Regions from separate parts of the Exiguobacterium sp. K1 genome, predicted to be linked through region 2. Evidence: riboswitches for the same ligand, from Rfam matches in the RefSeq annotation. Region 2 holds a riboswitch; the other holds the start of a gene.

Region 1 (9,252 bases), on a different contig from region 2:
TCGCCGGTAAATGGGACAAGGCAAGCGAAACACATGCCGATCAGCAAGGAGATTTACTTGAACTGCGTGTTTCTCAAGGTCGTCCGTACATCCAGGTGAAAACGAAAAAAGGCAAAACGATTTGGCTTGAACTATCGAACGGTTATAAATTAAAAGAAACAACAAAATACTAAACGACTGTATCGAAAAAGCGGACTTAATTGTCCGCTTTTTTGTGTGTTCGAATAAAGAGAGAGAAGAAGGACAACAGACTAATCGAGAGGGTAAGCAGTAGCGCGAGGTTTAATGGGACGACACGGAACATATACGTAAAATGAATGATGATTAATAACAGGATAATCGCAAGGCCAGGAAGAAATTGTTTGCGTAACAGATGACCGACACCGGGGACAAGCAATTCGAAACCGAACCGTTGACTGATATGGACTTCTTCATGCGCATTGGCGAGACTAAATGAGACAGTCAACAAAACTAAAATGAGCCATCCGGAAAACAGATATTGTTGAATCGGTAAAAATGTAATCGATTCATAGATAAAATAAAGTAGAATCATGGCATACTCCTTTGGAAGTAGATATTATATAGAATTCCCTTATTTTTTCCTTACGAATTCTAATGATAGCGAGGGTTTTCGGGAACGGCAACAACATTTAAAAGGAATGAAAATAAAAGAATGTTCACACATTTTAACAACAGGGGAAAAATAGTTTATTTTATGTATGATAATGGTGTGAGAATGTGATGGATAAAGACATCAGACCTTTTTTACACAAGAGGCATTAGATGTGTCGAAGGTGTGAAGTAAAATGCTGAATCATGTGATTTCACTTGAAACGACAGCTTAGACTGTTCGAACGGGCGGGTTTCTTTTAAAATTAAGTCAATGGAAGAAGCGAGGAGGCAAACGAATGAAAAAGTGGTTAGTACTTGGAATAGCAGCTGTCGCTTTCTTTAGTTATGAGAACATGCCGATGGAACAAGCAGAAGCGGATTATCCGAAAAGCGGCGGAACGCTGATTGATCGATATACGAGTGAATACCCTGGTTATGACTGGGAAGTGAGGCGGACGGCGACGGAGGAATTCGTAGCGTTGACGAAAGATGGTAAGGATTATGGAAAGTACCGTTCGAAAAACGGTGTGACGACACAAGGAGCCGTTTTAAACAAAGATACGGAAGCTACCCTTGCGAAAAAAGGCTGGAAAGCTGTCAAGTCGTACCGGAAAGGGAATACGAACTATCTGCTGAACCTCGATCATGCCGCGGTCTATGAAAAAAATGACCGGTACGTGACGTATTTCTTTGATCAGCACGACGGCAACAAAGTTAAAGCGACACTCGCAATCCCAAAAGAAGTCGAAGCGAAAAAAATCGGATTTTACGGCAAAGCGTCAAGTGCATTGCGAACGACGGATGAGAAGCTGATGTTGCGTCTGATGAACTGGGACCGGGCCGATTATAAGCTCGGAGCGCTTGCGCCGTATAATGCACTTAAACCCGTCACACGGGCGCACAGTGAGAACATGGCGAAAAACAATTTCTTCTCTCATACCGATCCGGAAGGACGTGACCCGTTTGACCGGATGAAAGAAAACGGAATTCGCTTCTCGGCAGCCGGAGAAAACCTGTCGATGGGCTATCCGAATGTCTTTGCAGCGCACTGGGGCTTGATGAACTCAAAAGGGCACCGTGATAACATCATGAACAAGGACTTTAAACAGGCGGATACCGGTGTGGCATTCCGTGACAATGCACCGTACTTTACGATTAATTTCCGGACACCGTAAAAACAAGGAATAGTACGTATGACCTCGATTTTGCGAAAGCAGGATTGAGGTTTTTTTTGATGGGAAGAATTCTGTTTTCTGTCCGTTCGCTTTTCTCGAGGGAGAAGTCGTGACGTCCGAAACAGTTGTTCAATCAAAAAAACTCCTGAAGCGTCTCCGCCCTTGAAACAAGGAGGAGTGATCAGGAGGTTCGTTCGGCATATTTCCGTTCAGCATATTAATGAAGCGAGCGGACAACTTCGATTATTTTGCCCAGTCCGGTTTACTGAATCCTTTAAATGATTTTTCGATGACGTTGTTAAAGTCATCCGATTTGACGACAGCCGTCAAATCTTTCGCCAGTTGTTTATCGGCATTCGATGTTTTAATGGCGACCAGATTCCGGTACTGCTCGTCCATTTTCTCAAGTGCCAGTGCATCCAGTAAATCAAATTTCGCGGCTAACGCAAAGTTTCCCGGAACGGCAGAGATGTCGACACTTTCAATGGCACGCGGCAGTTGGGCGGCTTCGAGCGGTTTGATGACCAGTTTCTTCGGATTCTTGACGATATCTTTTTCAGAGACCGTCAGTGGGTCCGTGTCGGCTTTCAATTCAATCCAACCTTGGTCAGCCAGCAGATTCAGTGCCCGGGCCTGGTTCGTCGGATCGTTTGGTGTCGCGACTTCCGCCCCCGTCTTGACGTCAGCCAGCGATTTGTAGGATTTGCTGTATAATCCCATCGGCGCCGTCGGGACAGTAATCAGTCCTTTGAGATCGAGGTTCTTTTCCTTGGCAAACGTCTTCAGGTAAATCGAGTGTTGGAACAAGTTAGCGTCAATATCGCCACTGCCGAGCGCGATGTTCGGTTGAATATAATCGCCGAACTCGACGATTTCAACGTCGTAGCCTTTCTTTTCAAGCCCGGGTTGAATCGCTTCTTTGACCATGTCGCTGTAAGGACCGCTCGTCGCCCCGATTTTGATCGATTTATTTTCTTCTTCGGCACTGCTGTCACCGCAACCGGCAAGAATTCCGGCTCCGAGTAGTCCTGTTGCTAAAAAGGCATAACGTTTTTTCATATTCATTCTCTCCCTTACGATTCTCTATTTTTGGTTAACGTTTATCAGCACGACGGGCCAGAACATTGCCAAGCCCTTGAATACTTTGAACAATGATGACGAGGACGACAATTGTCACGATCATGACGACATTATCGTACCGGTAATAGCCAAAGCGGATGGCCAGGTCACCGACGCCGCCACCACCGACGATACCGGCCATGGCGGAAAACCCGATCAGGCTGATGGTCGTCAAAGTGACGGCTTGAATGATGCCGGGAAGGGCCTCCGGTAAGAGTGCACTGATGATGATCCGAAACGGTGTCGCGCCACACGCTTCTGCTGCTTCAATCAATCCCGGTGGAATCTCGCGAAGCGATGTTTCGACCAGTCGGGCGAGAAACGGAATGGCGGCGACACTCAGACTGACGGAAGCTGCTGTCGGTCCAATCGTGTTATCGAGTAATAATTGTGTCAGCGGAATTAACGCGACGAGCAGAATGATGAACGGTAACGAACGGACAATATTAACGAAAAAGTCCAAGATGCTGCGAACGACGACGTTCTGGAAAAACAATCCCCGGTCCGTGATGAATAGCAGAATCCCGAGTGGAATGCCGATGATGAGGGCGAAGCCAAGTGAGATTCCGACCATCAAAGCCGTTTCCGCTAACGCTTTCGTAAGATCCGGTAACATGATTTCAATCCGTTCAAGCCACATCCTGAATCACCTCAAGCGTATGGAGTTGTTCTTCGAGCCACGTCAGGGCCCGGTTCACGTGAAGGGTCGGACCGGTCAGGCTGACGATCAGCACTCCGAATGCGACGTTTTGAATATAATCGACCTTACCGTGGAGAATGCTGACGGAAATATCAAACTGTTTGATTGCTTCCGACAACGTACTTTCACCGGTTTTCTCACCCGTGAATTGCAGGCGGATGATTTTCCCCGGTGTCGTCCGCAAAATCCGTTCCGGTAACTCGATCTGGAGTGCCGTATCGACATAATGTTTCGTGACATCATGTGCCGGCTGACTGAACAGGTCGTATGTACGGGCGACTTCAACGACTTCACCTTGCGCCATGACGGCAACCCGGTGACAAATCTGTTTGACGACATCGATTTCATGGGTAATGAGAATGATCGTCAGGCCAAGCCGTTCATTCAAGTCTTTCAGCAGTTCGAGAATTTGTAGCGTCGTGACCGGGTCAAGAGCGGACGTGGCTTCGTCACATAACAGAACGCTCGGGTTATTCGCCAGGGCGCGGGCAATCCCGACCCGTTGCTTTTGACCGCCGCTGAGCTGACTCGGGAAATTCGTCTCGAAGCCTTCGAGTCCGACCAGGGAGACGAGCTCTTTGATCCGTTGCGGGAAGTCAGTCCGTTTGACGCCGGCAGCCTTTAAGGCAAAGGCGATATTATCGGCGACGTTCCGGGATTGAATCAGTTGGAAATGTTGAAAAATCATCCCGATGTTCAAACGCAGTTCGCGTAAGCTGCCTTTGGAGAGGCCGGACAGATTAGTGCCCGATACTTTAACCGTTCCTTGTGTCGGTGTCTCCAGTCCGTTGATCAGACGGAGCAGGGTGCTTTTTCCGGCACCGGATTCACCGATGATGCCAAAGATTTCACCTTGCTGAATCGTTAAATTGACGTCACGTAAGGCAAAAATGGGTGTCCGGTCACGAACGAACCGTTTAGTGATCCCTTTAAATTCAATCATCTGTCGTTTCCTCCCTATACAAAAAAATCGCCTTTTTCCAGTTAAGAGCAACCAGAAAAAAGCGACGAAGTGAAAATTTCGTAACTTATCTCTCAGAATGAAACATTCTGTAGGATGTGGCACCGTTCCTTAAAGGTGGTTGCCGGACGTCGTTGGGCCTAATCCCTCGGTCGCTCTCGATAAGTAGATATGCTGTTGGGACTTACTGTAACGGAAATCATTCCCATTTGTCAAACGTTTTTTCAGAATTATTCCGCAACGGTCTGGCGAAACAGATTCAATTGACCAATCCGTTCGGTTGCTTCGACGAGTCGTTCGGCGTCAGCAATCAGGCTGATCCGGACGTAACCTTCCCCGTATTCGCCAAAGAAATGTCCCGGTGTAACGGCGACATGCGCTTCGTCGAGCAGGTGATCGGTAAAGCTTTGGGACGTGTAGCCGGACGGGACCGGCAACCAGACGAAGAACGAACCGCCCGGGATCGGTCCGTCCCAACCGATTTCCTGTAACTTGCCGAACAAGGCATCACGCCGGGCTTCATACAGAGCGCTCAGTTCGCGGACACACGTCTGATCGCTTGAAAGAGCGACGGTTGCTGCCTGTTGAATCGGTGTGAAAGCACTGACGTATAAGTGTTCCTGGTACGTCTCGATACTTGCGATGACGGACGGATTCCCGATGGCGAAGGCGATTCGGAAACCGGACATGTTAAAACGTTTCGATAATGAAAACAGTTCGATTCCGACGCCTTTTGCGCCTTCCGTCTGGAGGAAACTGCGGGTCGGACCGTCGAAGCTGATTCCGCCGTAGGCGAGGTCGTGGACGACGCAAATGTCGTTCGCATCAGCAAAGGAAACCGTTTGCTCGAAGGCTTCCGCTGTCGCCGTCGCTCCGGTCGGATTGCTCGGGTAGTTGAGGAACAACATCCGGGCCCGTTCGACATCTGTCGTATCAAGTAACGTGTAGTCAGGTAAAAAGGCATTTTCCGCAAGGAGCGGCAATGTTATCGGGTAAGCTCCGGCAAGGGCGGCGCCGGATAAGTAATCCGGGTATCCGGGATCAGGAACAATGACACCTTCACCGGGATTGACGATCGTTTGCGGTAAAGCGACGATACCGGCTTTGCTGCCGAGCAGAATGGCGACTTCAGAGGCCGGATCGATGTTTACGCCAAACTCTGACTGATAAAAATCCGCGACAGCCTGTTTGAGGAAATCGTGTCCGCGAAACGGCGGGTACTGGAGGTTTGAAGCGTCATTGATTGCCTCTTTCAAGGCATCCAGAATATGTACAGGTGTCGTCTGATCGGGTGTTCCCTGACCAAGCGTGATGACGTCATGGCCGGCAGCCTTGACGGCACCGATCCGCTGGGCGAGCTCGGCGAAGACCGGAGCGGGTAACCGATCAATCGCAATCGATGGGGCGAAATGTTTCATCTGTCTTCCTCCTTGTTGGGTATTGTCGTCAAGGATAACGAATTTTCAGAAAAAAGAAAAGAGTTTTTTAATAATTGCTGATAATTGGGAAAAAGAACCGATGGCTTTCGTGTTTTTGATACACTAAACTAGAATACGATTGAATCACAAAGGAGATGATGGGATGAATCGGGCCTGGTGGAAAGAAGCCGTTGTCTATCAAGTGTATTGGCGCAGTTTTAAAGATTCGAACGGAGACGGGATGGGCGATTTACGCGGAGTAATTGAAAAACTCGATTACATCGCTTCCCTGGGTGTCGATATCATCTGGTTAAATCCCTGTTATACATCACCGGATGTCGATAACGGATACGACATTTCGGATTATTACTCGATTATGCCGAAGGCGGGAACGATGTCGGATTTGGAAGAACTGATTGCGTCCACCCATGAACGGGGATTGAAACTGATCCTTGATTTGGTAGTCAATCATACGAGTGATCAACATACGTGGTTTAAAGAATCCCGCAGCAGTCGGACAAACGAGAAAGCCGATTGGTACATTTGGCGGGACGGGGTCAAAGGAACACCGCCGAACAATTGGCGGTCGTATTTTGCGCCGAGCCCTTGGACGTGGGATGAGACACGCCAGCAGTATTACTTCCATTCCTTTGCATCGGAGCAACCGGACTTGAACTGGGAACATCCTGCAGTCCGGCAGGCTGTGTATACGATGATGCGGTGGTGGGCCGAGAAAGGAATCGACGGCTTTAGGATGGATGTCATCAACCTGATCAAGAAACGGGCGACGTATGATGATGTCGCAGATCCTCTGAATTTATCCTACTTAGGGAACCAGCCGGGCATTCATGAATTCTTGCAGGAGATGCACCAGGAAGTACTGGCGGGAACCGATCTCTTTACCGTCGGTGAGATTCCGTTCGTCGGCCCGGAAGACGGGTTACTGTATGTCGGTGAGGAACGGAATGAGTTGCGGACGCTGTTTCACTTCGAAGTCGCGGATGACATGGAGACGATGGATTTACCGCGCTTCAAACAAATCCAGAAGCGTTGGTACGAAGCGCTTTATCCGAGCGGAGTCGCGTCACAGTTTTTGAATAACCATGACCACACCCGTCAGGTGACCCGGTTCGGAAGCGAACGGTATCGTGTCGAAAGTGCCAAGCTACTGGGCTTGATGCTGCACACGTTACCGGGCATCCCGTACATTTATCAAGGGGAAGAAATCGGCATGACCGGCATTCGTTTTTCTGATCCCGAGTCTTATCAGGACGTCGCATTTCGGAATCAATACGCCGAACGGATTGCCGCCGGCGAATCACCCGGAACCGTCCTGTCCTCGATGCAGTTGCGGGCGCGAGATAATTCACGGACACCGATGCAGTGGAATACCGGCAAAGCAGCCGGATTCACCGCAGCGACGCCATGGATGACGGTCAATCCGAACTACCGTGACATCAACGTCGAAACAGCGGAACAGGATCCGCATTCCGTGCTGGTGTTTTACCGGCAACTGATTGATTTACGGAAGACTCATCCGGTCATGGTTTACGGAGGTTATCGTGATCTGGCGATTCAGGATCCGTACCTGTATGTCTATGAACGGGTCCTGGGCGGAGTGGTTTGGCGGATCGTCTTGAACGTCCATGATGAACCGGTGACGACGACGTTTGGTTTACCGGAAGAACAGTTGATTCTGACGAATTATGAGACCGCGGACATCAATCGATTGGCACCGTACGAAGCCCGATTGTACCAATATGAGATGCCTTAACTGGCGGCGACGGTCAACAGAAAAAATCCGGACATCTTCTACTCTTCATTTCTAAATGAGGAGCAGGAAATGTCCGGATTTTTTTGAACCAGCTGATTTTTTTACGTATAGCCGTTGCGCTTTTTCGAGGATAAGAGCTGTTCGAACCGGTCGACTGCCTGGCGCATATCGAAGCTTGGTGCGACGACGAGCGGTCCGTGACCGACTGCCAGGACGTCCGGTGTCAATTCCGTCAACTGATGCGCCGATTGGAGGGCGACTTCCTTATCCCAGGTCGCAAGCGACGGGAAGGGGAACTGCCAACGCGTGTCCCCCGAAACCGCCAGACCACCCTGAGTTTGGAAAGCGTCACCGGCAATCAACGTCCGACTGCCTTCATGCCACAGGGAGATGGAACCCGGTGTGTGTCCCGGAGAAGCAATGACACTTAAACTGCCGATCTGTTGACCGCTTTCGAGCAGCCGGTCCGGACGGGTTTTGATGTTTTTTGGAATGCCGCCTTTCAGCGGTGTCGTCTCGCCTTCGCGCAACGACTCATCCCCGCTGAGGAGAGCCGCATCCCGGTAACTGATCGAGACTTCGGCAAGCGGGAAAGCACTTGCTAAAAAATCAAGGGATCCGACGTGATCGGCATGTGCATGAGTCAGGATGATGGATTGTAACGGTTTGTCAAACGACTTGATGACGGAATAAATCGCTTTGGCATTCAGTGAAATCCCCGTATCAATCAGGGTGAGGCTGTCCGCTTCTTCAAATAAGTAACAGTTGACCGGGAAGAAGGACGGCGTTGTTTGCAGTTGATGAAGTCGTTCGATCGTCGAAATATGCATCCGATTACACTCCCTCGTCATAATATACACTTCTGTTTTAGTATCGCCTGTTTTAGTACAGACGTCTACAAAAAAACTCCCTCTCGTGAGGGAGCAAAGGTGTTAATACGTCACTTCGAAAACGGCTCCGGCATGTTCGGAATCGTCCCCGTCTGCTGCTGTCGTGACCAGTAGACGGTCTTCGTACAGAATCGGACAAGTCGGGTTCGAAACCGGGAAATCGATCTGGGCAAGTTTTTCACCGGTTTCAAGATTCCAGCGTGTTAAGCATGATCCGGCATAATGGGCGATGAAGACATGACCTTCCGTGTCTTTGGTCATACCATCCGGGAAACCGTCTTCGTCCTCTAAGTCGATGGCCACCCGGCGGTTTGTCAACGGTTGATCCGCAGCATAGTCGAAGGCATAGACTTTTTTCGTCGGCGTATCGATGTGATAGAGTGTCTTACCGTCCTCGGACCAAACGAGTCCGTTCGAGTTCGTTAAGTTTTCGAGGAGGACATCGACGGAACCGTCATGACGCAGACGATAGAGGGAAGCGGTCTCGCCGTCCTCTTCATTGATACTTCCGGCCACATACTGACCCGATGGATCAAGTTTCCCGTCATTCATCCGGTCGGAGTCAGGAAGCGTCAATTGGGTTTCCAGTGAGAGGTGTCCTTC
Region 2 (9,252 bases):
CGAGAAACGGATCGATCAAAAATACTTGATTGGCGTAGGTAACGACGAGTGTTGCATTACGAATCTGTTGAATATCCACGGGCAGTCTTCCTTTCGGATTGGGAATGTTTCACTGTTCGTTCATTTCCCATTCAGACGCCGTGTTAATCATATTTGATCGTCGATGGTTTTCGGGAGCAGTTTCTCCATCGCCAGGACGTCCACATAATATCCGTTGAGCATACCTTGTTCCTTAAACGTTCCGACAATCCGGAAGCCGGACCGGATGTACAGTTTTTGACCGATTTTGTTAAAGGGAAACGTAAACAGAATCAACTTATGGAAACCTTGTGTAATCGCGTGTTCTTCGATGACATGTAACAGCTGACGCCCGATACCCTGTCCGCGATGGGTCCGGGTGATGTAGACCGACAGTTCACCGACGGATTGATAGACGGGACGAGGGTTATAAGGGTCAAGTGAGATGAAGCCAAGAATCGTTGTTCCTTCATACGCCACAAAACCGGCATAACGGGGTGTCCGTTCCCGATACCAGTCTTCCATGAAAGACAATTCCTTCGTATCCGTTTCAAGCGTCGCGATCCGGTCTTCGATGCCTTCGTTATAGATGGCAAGGATGTCTTTTAAGTCGTCTTCCTTAACAGGGCGAATCATCATACACGTGACCTCCAGTTAAAATAAGTCTTTTCTTCATTATATAGGAGGAAGGGGAAACAAGCGGTATGTTTGTAGGATAGGAATGGGACCGAAAAAACAGACGGCCGGATGATCCGGACCGTCTGTCTTCAAAATGTTTTTTTAGTTTGCTGTTTCAATCGGATCCTTTTCGTAAATCGGAACCCAACCGTCCGTCGTCACAAAAATCCGGACCGCCACAACCTTTCGATCCTCTTGGAGCGTGAAGTAATGGCGTGTATTGACGGGAACGGAAATCAGGTCGCCGGGATTCAACTCAATGTTGTAATAGCCGACTTCATCATCCTGGATGGCAAAGATACCGTGCCCGCTGACGATAAACCGGACTTCGTCATCCGTGTGGTGATGCTCTTTTTGGAAGTTGACGAGCAACTCATCCAAGTTCGGTGTCGCGTCAGACAGGGAGATGATATCAGCCGTCTGGTAGCCGCGTCGTTCCGAAACATCGGTGATTTCCGGTTGAAATGTATCAAGAATCGTTTGTTTGTACGCATCCGTCAACGTATATGTGTCGACCAGTTCAGCCGGAAGCTTCGAGACATCCCATTGTTCATACAGGACACCACGTGAAGCGAGAAAAGCAGATACCTCGTTTTGATCCGTATACCGTTCGTTTGTTTTCTGGAAAAGTACTGTTGCCATTGTAAATTCCTCCTTTTAATAAATCGCCTGTCGGCACGCTTGCAGTTTTAAGGTGTAGCTGAACAAAAATTCAAAAGCTTCCAACTGTTTTTTGGCTTCAAAAGCAGTCGATGCCCAAACCGTGATGCCATGATTGCGAATCAAAACGGCGCCGCTTTCAGTCCGGATGTGTTTGGCAAAGTCGGCGGCAAGGGTCGGGATGTCGGCATGATTCGTGATGATCGGCACGATGACTTCCGCATCTTCTTCCCAGCGGCCGAGTGCTTTGATGATTTCCTGACCGCTGAATCGGATTTCCCCGCGGTCTCCGTACAGTTCCGAAATAACGTTGTTGTCGACGGTATGGACATGAAGCGAGCAGCCGGCTGTCGTCCGGTTAAACACTTCGACATGCAGCAACGTCTCGGCGGAAGGACGTCCGTTTTGCTCGTCGCCGATCAATTGACCGGTCGCGTCGACATGGACAAAATCGTCCGGCGTGTCCTGCCGTTTATCTTTCCCGCTTGCCGTCACAAGGAATTCCGTCGGACTGCTGTTTGTCCGAATAGCGAGGTTACCGCTTGTACCGGGAAACCAGTCCCGCGCTGCGAACTCCTGTTTGATGGCGCAGAGTTCTTCGTATCGTTTCAAAAAGGTCATGCGTACACCTCCGTTGTCTGCAGATGATCAACAATGTCGTAAAATGTTTCAAATGGTGTGTATGCAATCCCGTGCTGTTCGCACAGCGTAATCAGATAATCGCGGGCATAGACATGATCCGCTTGTTTCGCCAGTTCAAAATCCGTCACGGAGTCACCGATCGCGACGATAATATCGCCATCCTGCTTGAGCTTCCGGGCAATCGACGTTTTACAACACCCGCATTGATTGTTGCATGCTGCATCGCAAGTGTGCGGCCACTCAATACGAATCGTCTCCCCGCTGAAGTCACTGCCGTTGCAGTAAATCGCTTCATCTGTCAGTAACTCTTGAAGAATCGGTTGGACAAAAAAGTCGATTCCGCCGCTGACGATCGCAAAGTCAATCCCGTTTGATTTCGCAAAGGCGAGTAAGGTCTTAAAGCCGGGACGGATGACAGCCCGCTGTTCCAAAAAATCAATATAGTCCTGTTTGCGATCCGAGGGGAGCAACCGGAACATCTGTCCGACACCGGACTGGATGGACAATGATTGATCGAGGACACCTTTTTTCAACGGTTCAAACGCTGCCGGGGGAGCGAATTCTTTCATCAACGCAATGATGTTGTCGTGTTCGGTCACGGTCCCGTCAAAGTCACATAAAATCCGAATCGTCATTTCGTAATCCCCCAGGCGTCGAGTGCGACCCGAAGTTCTTCCTGCCGCGTTGCGGCACTCGTCAAAGATTCGCCGGCAAGTGCTGCGTCGAGGGCCTGGCGGAAAGCAAGCACACCGGCTGCCGCGCCCTGCGGATGACCGTGAACGCCGCCGCCGGCATTGATGACGGAATCGGTCCCGAAATCACGAACGAGCTGAGCGACGAGACCGGGATGAATGCCTGCCGAGGGAACCGGAAGAATCGTCTTTGTTTCTCCGATTCGCGTGGCTTCGACGGCAATTCCGCGCGCCAAGTCTTTGGCGAGGGCGACGTTCCCATAAGGCGACGGGAACAACGTCAAATCGGCACCGGCCAGCCGCGGTAACGTCCCCAGTAAAACAGGAGCTGCAATGCCGTATTCCGGGCTTGCGATTAAGGCTCCGCTTAAGGCCGGATGATTAAAGATTGGAACGGAAATGTCCGGATCAGCCGCTAATTCGCGCAGGACATCGAGTCCATATGTAAACGTATTGAGCAGGAAGGCAGTCGCACCGGCTTCAATCAAACGTTTCGCCTGATCCTTTAAGCCGAAGACGGGACCACTCAACGTAATCGCGTAAAGCGCCCGTTTGCCGGTTTTTTCATAATGGGCATTCAGGACTTCACGTCCGATCCGTGCCCGGTCGAGTGCCGGTGTTAACGGATTATCGTACAAGATTTCATCATCCTTGACGAGATCGATGCCGCCCGCAAGCTGCGCTTCGAGTTGTTCCCGTAAAAAGGTGAGGTCCCGGCCGATGACGCCCTTAAAAATGCTCATCAACAGAGGACGGTCGTGGACTTGAATCAACTGCCGGACGCCTTCGATGCCGAATTTGGCACCGGGGAAGTCAGTGGTGAATGAAGCCGGAAGCTGTAAATCCGTTAATTTGATTTGTCCGTCGAGCGACAGTTTGCCGAAGACGGTCGTTAAGATTGCTGCAAAGTCACGGGAGACGTTGTGTTCCGGATAACGGATTGTGATGTAGCCTTTCCCGTCGTGTTCTTCCGTATGGACGACTTGTCCTTTGAACGATTCAAGCTGCTGTTGCTCCAAATGATTTAAATCGGTCCACGAACCAACGGTCAAGCCGAGCGCGATTTGTTCTGCCCGTTTTGGTAACTGATCCGTCGTTCCGAGTTGGTATGTTGCGGTAATATACGTCATATCGACTGTCTCTCCCTTGTTGAAGAATACAAAAATGGTCCCTCGTCAATGACAAGAGACCATGAAAAATTGCGCGTGGACTCTTATCTGTCAGCGTAATAGCTGCAAGAATTAGCACCGTGCCAAGTGGTCGGTTGCTGCGACATCGTAGGGCTCGTCCCTCCGTCTGCTCTTGATAAGAATTGGATGAAATTGTGAAATCTAATTGCAATTTTTACATGAGATTCGTCACTTGTCAAACTATATTTTGAAAATTTATTTTTTTGAAAATACTTCTTCTATAGAGGGTTCCGTTTTTGAAGCTGTTTCACTAAAAAATGGAATTGACAGACCCCCAGGAACGCACGTAGTATTCAAATCAACATCAATCACACGACAACTACATATGACTCTTATCGTGAGTTGGCAGAGGGAATTGGCCCGAAGACGCCGCAGCAACCGACCATCCGGCACGGTGCTACATCCAACAGACATTCGTCTGAGAGATAAGAGGACGGAATATTCTACCGCGCCTCTTTTCTTTGACGAAAAGAGGCGTTTTTTCGTGTGATCACCAAGGAGGAAAACAGAATGGGATATCAAGCATTTACAGTACAGGACGCGATTGAACGGGTCCGGACACTCGGATTGATCGGCAATGAACCGGTGACGGCAGAGGAAATCGGAGATGGAAATTTAAATCTCGTTTTCCGGATTCAGGCAGGGGAAAAACGGCTGATTTTAAAGCAGGCGTTACCTTATGCAAAAGTCGTCGGGGAAAGCTGGCCGCTGTCGCTCGAACGGGCCTGGATTGAACAATCGGCCTTAAAAGAATTCGCGAAAGTCGCCGTTCCGTTTGTCCCGCATGTCTACCATGCGAGCAAAGAAGAAGCGTTCACGGTGATGGAAGACTTGTCACATCTGACAATCGTCCGGGGCGGACTGCTTGAAGGGGAAAAGTATCCGTTGCTCGCGGAACACATCGGTTCGTATTTGGCGCGGACACTGTTTTATACGTCGGATTTTGCCGTCGGACCGGTCGCGAAAAAACAGATTGCCCGTCAGTACTACAATCCGGATCTGTGCGATATCACGGAAAAACTAATCTTCACGGATCCGTTTTATGATGCAGAAACGAATGCGATTGAAGCAGGTCTCGAAGCGGAAGTTGACCGGATTTGGAACGACGCGGAACTGAAACGGGAAGTCGCGAAGCTTGAAGCCTTGTTCATCACGAAGGGCGACGCATTGTTGCACGGCGACTTACATACAGGCAGTATTTTTGCCTCGGCGGAAGAAACGAAAGTCATCGATCCCGAATTTGCGTTTTATGGACCGTTCGGATTTGATGTCGGTCAATTTATCGCACATCTGTTTTTTGCCGCGTATCCGGACTATGACCGGTTGCGGGATGAGCGGATCAAGGATATCGATACATTCTGGCTGACGTTTGCTTCGACGTTCAAAGCGTTATGGGAACGGGAAGCGGTCGAGCCGTTCCGGACGGCAGACGGACTGGTCGATGATGTTCTTAGCACGATTTTACAGGACGCACTCGGATTTGCCGGTTGTGAACTGATTCGCCGGACGATTGGATTGGCATTAGTTGCAGACTTGGAGCAAATTTCGGATTCGACCGTTCGCCTTGAACGAAAACGCCATGCATTGCGGCTTGGTGCTGCTTTGATTAAACGCCGGACGGAATGCAAGACGTTTACCGATCTGCGGAATTTTGACGTGACGGAGGAACTCAGCCGATGAGCCAATTCGTTCAGAGCATCATCTATGAAAACCGGACGGTGACAATTTTGGATCAGACCCGTCTTCCGGAAGAAGAACATTATGAAATCATCCATGACTTGGCGCAGGCGATTGACGCCATCAAACAATTGCGAGTTCGTGGTGCACCGGCCATCAGTCTGTTCGGCGGATTCGTCCTAGTTCAGGAAGCGTTTCGGACGACAGGGACGCTGGCTGAAGCAAAACAGGAGTTGTTGGAGGTGTCGGCACAATTACTCGCGACCCGTCCGACGGCCGTCAATCTGCGAAATGTCCTCGATGAGCTGAATCAGCTGATTGTTTCCGCTACGACGCTGAAAGAACTGCCGGTACGTCTCGAACAAAAGGCACTGGAACTTTATCAGACGGATGCCAAAACATCCCGTCAAATCGGGGTTCATGCACTGGAATTGTTCGAGTCCGGTGACCGGGTACTAACGATTTGTAATGCCGGATCAATTGCGACGGCAGCTTACGGAACGGCGCTCGCTCCGTTTTATCTTGCCAAGGAGCAAGGCATCCCGTTATCCGTCTATGCGTCGGAAACACGGCCTTTGTTGCAGGGTGCACGTTTGACGACATGGGAGTTGCAACGGGCAGGGATTGACGTCACCTTGATCACGGACAATATGGTCGCGCATACGATCAAGGAAAAGCAGATCACCGCCATCATCGTCGGAGCAGACCGGATTACCCGGAACGGGGATACGGCCAATAAAATCGGGACGTTTCAGCTGGCATTACTCGCACGTGCCTTCGGAATTCCGTTTTACGTCGCCGCACCGCTGTCGACGTTTGACTTTACAAGTCTGTCAGGAGATGAGATCGAGATTGAAGAACGCGACGCCCGTGAAGTGACACAGCTTGCCGGAAAAGCGACGGCACCGGAAGACGTATCGGTCTTTAATCCGGCGTTTGACGTGACGCCGCATGACCTTATCACCGCCATCATTACGGAGCTCGGAGTCATTGAACACCCGGATGTGGAGACAATCAAACAGACAATCGGACAACATACACACTAAACAGACAGGAGAGATCGAGATGAAGAAATTAGCATTGGCTGTACTGGCACCAGCGGTCTTACTGGCTGCTTGCGCGAACAGTGAAGCAACACCGGTGAAAAAAATCAGCGGTGTACCGGAAGGGGTTCAGGGTGATGTCAAGATTGCCGTTATCCGTAACCTTGCTTCCGACGACCATACAAAACAGTTTTTGGACGGCGCCCGCTCGGAAGGGGAAGCACTTGGTTTTCAAGTCAACACGTTCATCTCGGAAGGGAATGACGTCAAGTTCAAGGAGTTGGTCGCCCAAGCCGTTCAGCAGGATTATGACGGATTGATCATCTCGCACGGCAAAGAGGATTATGCCTATGACATGATCAAACCGGCCATCGACAAAGGCATCAAAGTCGTGACATTTGATACGGTGACGAAGAAAAAAGATCAGACATTAAAAGGTATCACAGAGACATTCCAGGATGACCATAAACTGGCCCAGCTGTCGCTCGATGAAGTGACGAAATTGAAGGACGACAAGCCGGTCCGTGTCATCAAACTATGGTTTGGTCCGGGATTTGCCCCGCTTGACCGCCGGCAGGAAATCTACAAAACGTATGAAGCGGACGGCAAAATCAAGACGCTTGAAACCGTCGGACCCACGAACTTCCAGGATGTCCAAGGGGATATTGCGACGAAGATGAACGCGATTCTCGCCAAGTACCCGAAGGGCAGCATCGATGCCGTCTGGGGCGCCTGGGATGAAGTCGCCAAAGGAGCTTATAAGTCTTTAAAAGACAACAAGCGTCAGGAAATTCCGCTGATTTCGATCGATGTCTCGAATCAGGACATCAATCTGATGCGTGAAAAGGGCAGTAACTGGGTCTCAACGAGTGCCGTTGATCCGCATTTGATCGGGCAGACGGATATGCGCCTGCTTGCGAAAAAGCTGGCCGGCGAAAAAACACCGGATAGTTTTGATCTCGATGCCAAACTGGTCGAACAAAAAGCACTCAAGGCGGATACGACGATGTACAATCTCGATACCATCATCAAAGGCTGGAGTACATCCGAAAAATTCAATGAGCCGTGGATGGATCAGTTGCGGAAAGCGAATGACGGGAAATGACGCCTCCGGTGAACGAACAACGACTGGAAATGCGGGGGATTTCAATGGAATTCCCCGGTGTCAAGGCGCTGGATGACGTTCACTTTTCCGTGAAACGCGGGGAAATCCACGCGCTTGTCGGAGCGAACGGAGCCGGTAAATCAACGCTGATGAAAGTCTTGGCCGGCGCCTATGCGTCATACGAAGGAACGATTTTGTTCGACGGTGTACCGCTTGCGATTGATTCACCAAATGCCGCGAAACGGGCCGGGATTGAAATCGTCTATCAGGAAGTCGATACGGCACTGGTCGATTATTTGACCGTCGCCGAAAACATCTGTCTCGATATGCTGGCGAGCGGACAGTTGAAAGGAGTCATCCGACGCCGGCGGTATGAAGAAATCGCCGAGCGTGCTTTACAAAAATTGAAAGCATCGATTGATGTCCGCCAACGGGTCAGTGAGTTACGGTTGGCCGAGAAACAACTCGTCCTGATTGCCCGTGCCCTCGTGCAGGAAAGCCGGTTTTTGATTTTGGATGAACCAACCGCTCCACTCAGCGGCCGGGAAACGGAACAACTGTTTCGGATCATTCGCGAGTTGGCGGAGAAGGAACATCTGGGTGTCATCTTCATTTCTCACCGTCTGCAGGAGTTGTTTGAGATTTGTGGATCGATTTCCGTCATGCGCGACGGCAAGCTGGTATCGCGGCAACTTCTTGCCGGACAAACGAAAGAAACGGTCGTCGAACAGATGCTGGGCCGGCGTTTGCAAAAAAGCAGCCGCGAGGCGCGTCCGGCTGGTGCCCCCTCACTTGAGCTTGACCGTATCACGGTCGCGGGACAACTGGACGAGATCTCGTTAACGGTCCGTGCCGGAGAAGTAATCGGGATTGCCGGATTGGTCGGTGCCGGAAAAACAGAACTGTGTAAAACGATTTTCGGATCGATTCCGGTCACTTCGGGATTGATGCGTCTTGCGGGAGAAACACGGCGTATCCGTTCGGCGTATGATGCGGTTCGGCTGGGCATCGGACTCGTGCCGGAAGAACGACGGAAAGAAGGGATTTTGGTCGCGGATCCAATTGAACAAAATATGACGGCGGCCAGCCTCAAACAATTCGTCAACCGATTCGGGTTTGTAGAGAAGAAAAAAGAACGGGCAGCGGCAAACCGGATCGTACAGCAACTGTCGATTAAAGTCAGTGATACCCGACAACGTGCCGCTGAGTTGTCCGGTGGTAACCAGCAAAAAGTTGCCATCGGGAAATGGTTGCTGGCCGACGCTTCCATCCTCGTATTGGATGAACCGACAAAAGGGGTCGATGTCGGGGCGAAAGCGGAAATTTTCCAAGTGATTGATCAACTGGCAGCAGAACGGAAAGCCGTCATCTATGCCTCGAGTGAACTGGATGAACTGCTGGCAGTGACCGACCGGATTTATGTCATGTATGATGGACAGATCGTATTCGAGGCGACCACTTCGGAAACAACCGAAGAACAATTATTGTGGTATGCAACAGGAGGACAACAACATGAATGATGTATTGCACGAACCGGCTGCACAGCC

What was found. A riboswitch is a leader RNA that binds a small molecule or an ion and turns the genes downstream of it on or off. The one in region 2 is predicted to bind S-adenosylmethionine.
Positions count from the first base shown of each region.
Region 1: another riboswitch for S-adenosylmethionine. It lies ahead of N7U64_RS06385 (methionine ABC transporter ATP-binding protein); the one in region 2 lies ahead of N7U64_RS14095 (2,3-diketo-5-methylthiopentyl-1-phosphate enolase).

Region 1 covers NZ_JAOTIT010000002.1:201,997-211,248, reverse strand. The annotation lists gene N7U64_RS06410 (chitobiase/beta-hexosaminidase C-terminal domain-containing protein) at 1-173, shown strand, start outside; gene N7U64_RS06405 (hypothetical protein) at 197-553, opposite strand; gene N7U64_RS06400 (CAP domain-containing protein) at 909-1,787, shown strand; gene N7U64_RS06395 (MetQ/NlpA family ABC transporter substrate-binding protein) at 2,031-2,846, opposite strand; gene N7U64_RS06390 (methionine ABC transporter permease) at 2,881-3,546, opposite strand; gene N7U64_RS06385 (methionine ABC transporter ATP-binding protein) at 3,536-4,549, opposite strand; SAM riboswitch class I at 4,632-4,735, opposite strand; gene N7U64_RS06380 (aminotransferase class I/II-fold pyridoxal phosphate-dependent enzyme) at 4,798-5,985, opposite strand; gene N7U64_RS06375 (alpha-glucosidase) at 6,149-7,759, shown strand; gene N7U64_RS06370 (MBL fold metallo-hydrolase) at 7,861-8,589, opposite strand; gene N7U64_RS06365 (SMP-30/gluconolactonase/LRE family protein) at 8,692-9,252, opposite strand, start outside.
Region 2 covers NZ_JAOTIT010000008.1:13,465-22,716, reverse strand. The annotation lists gene N7U64_RS14120 (MBL fold metallo-hydrolase) at 1-79, opposite strand, end outside; gene N7U64_RS14115 (arsinothricin resistance N-acetyltransferase ArsN1 family A) at 148-657, opposite strand; gene N7U64_RS14110 (1,2-dihydroxy-3-keto-5-methylthiopentene dioxygenase) at 799-1,338, opposite strand; gene N7U64_RS14105 (methylthioribulose 1-phosphate dehydratase) at 1,354-1,977, opposite strand; gene N7U64_RS14100 (2-hydroxy-3-keto-5-methylthiopentenyl-1-phosphate phosphatase) at 1,974-2,633, opposite strand; gene N7U64_RS14095 (2,3-diketo-5-methylthiopentyl-1-phosphate enolase) at 2,630-3,820, opposite strand; SAM riboswitch class I at 3,901-4,002, opposite strand; SAM riboswitch class I at 4,210-4,312, shown strand; gene mtnK (S-methyl-5-thioribose kinase) at 4,391-5,560, shown strand; gene mtnA (S-methyl-5-thioribose-1-phosphate isomerase) at 5,557-6,603, shown strand; gene N7U64_RS14080 (sugar ABC transporter substrate-binding protein) at 6,623-7,705, shown strand; gene N7U64_RS14075 (sugar ABC transporter ATP-binding protein) at 7,702-9,225, shown strand; gene N7U64_RS14070 (ABC transporter permease) at 9,218-9,252, shown strand, end outside.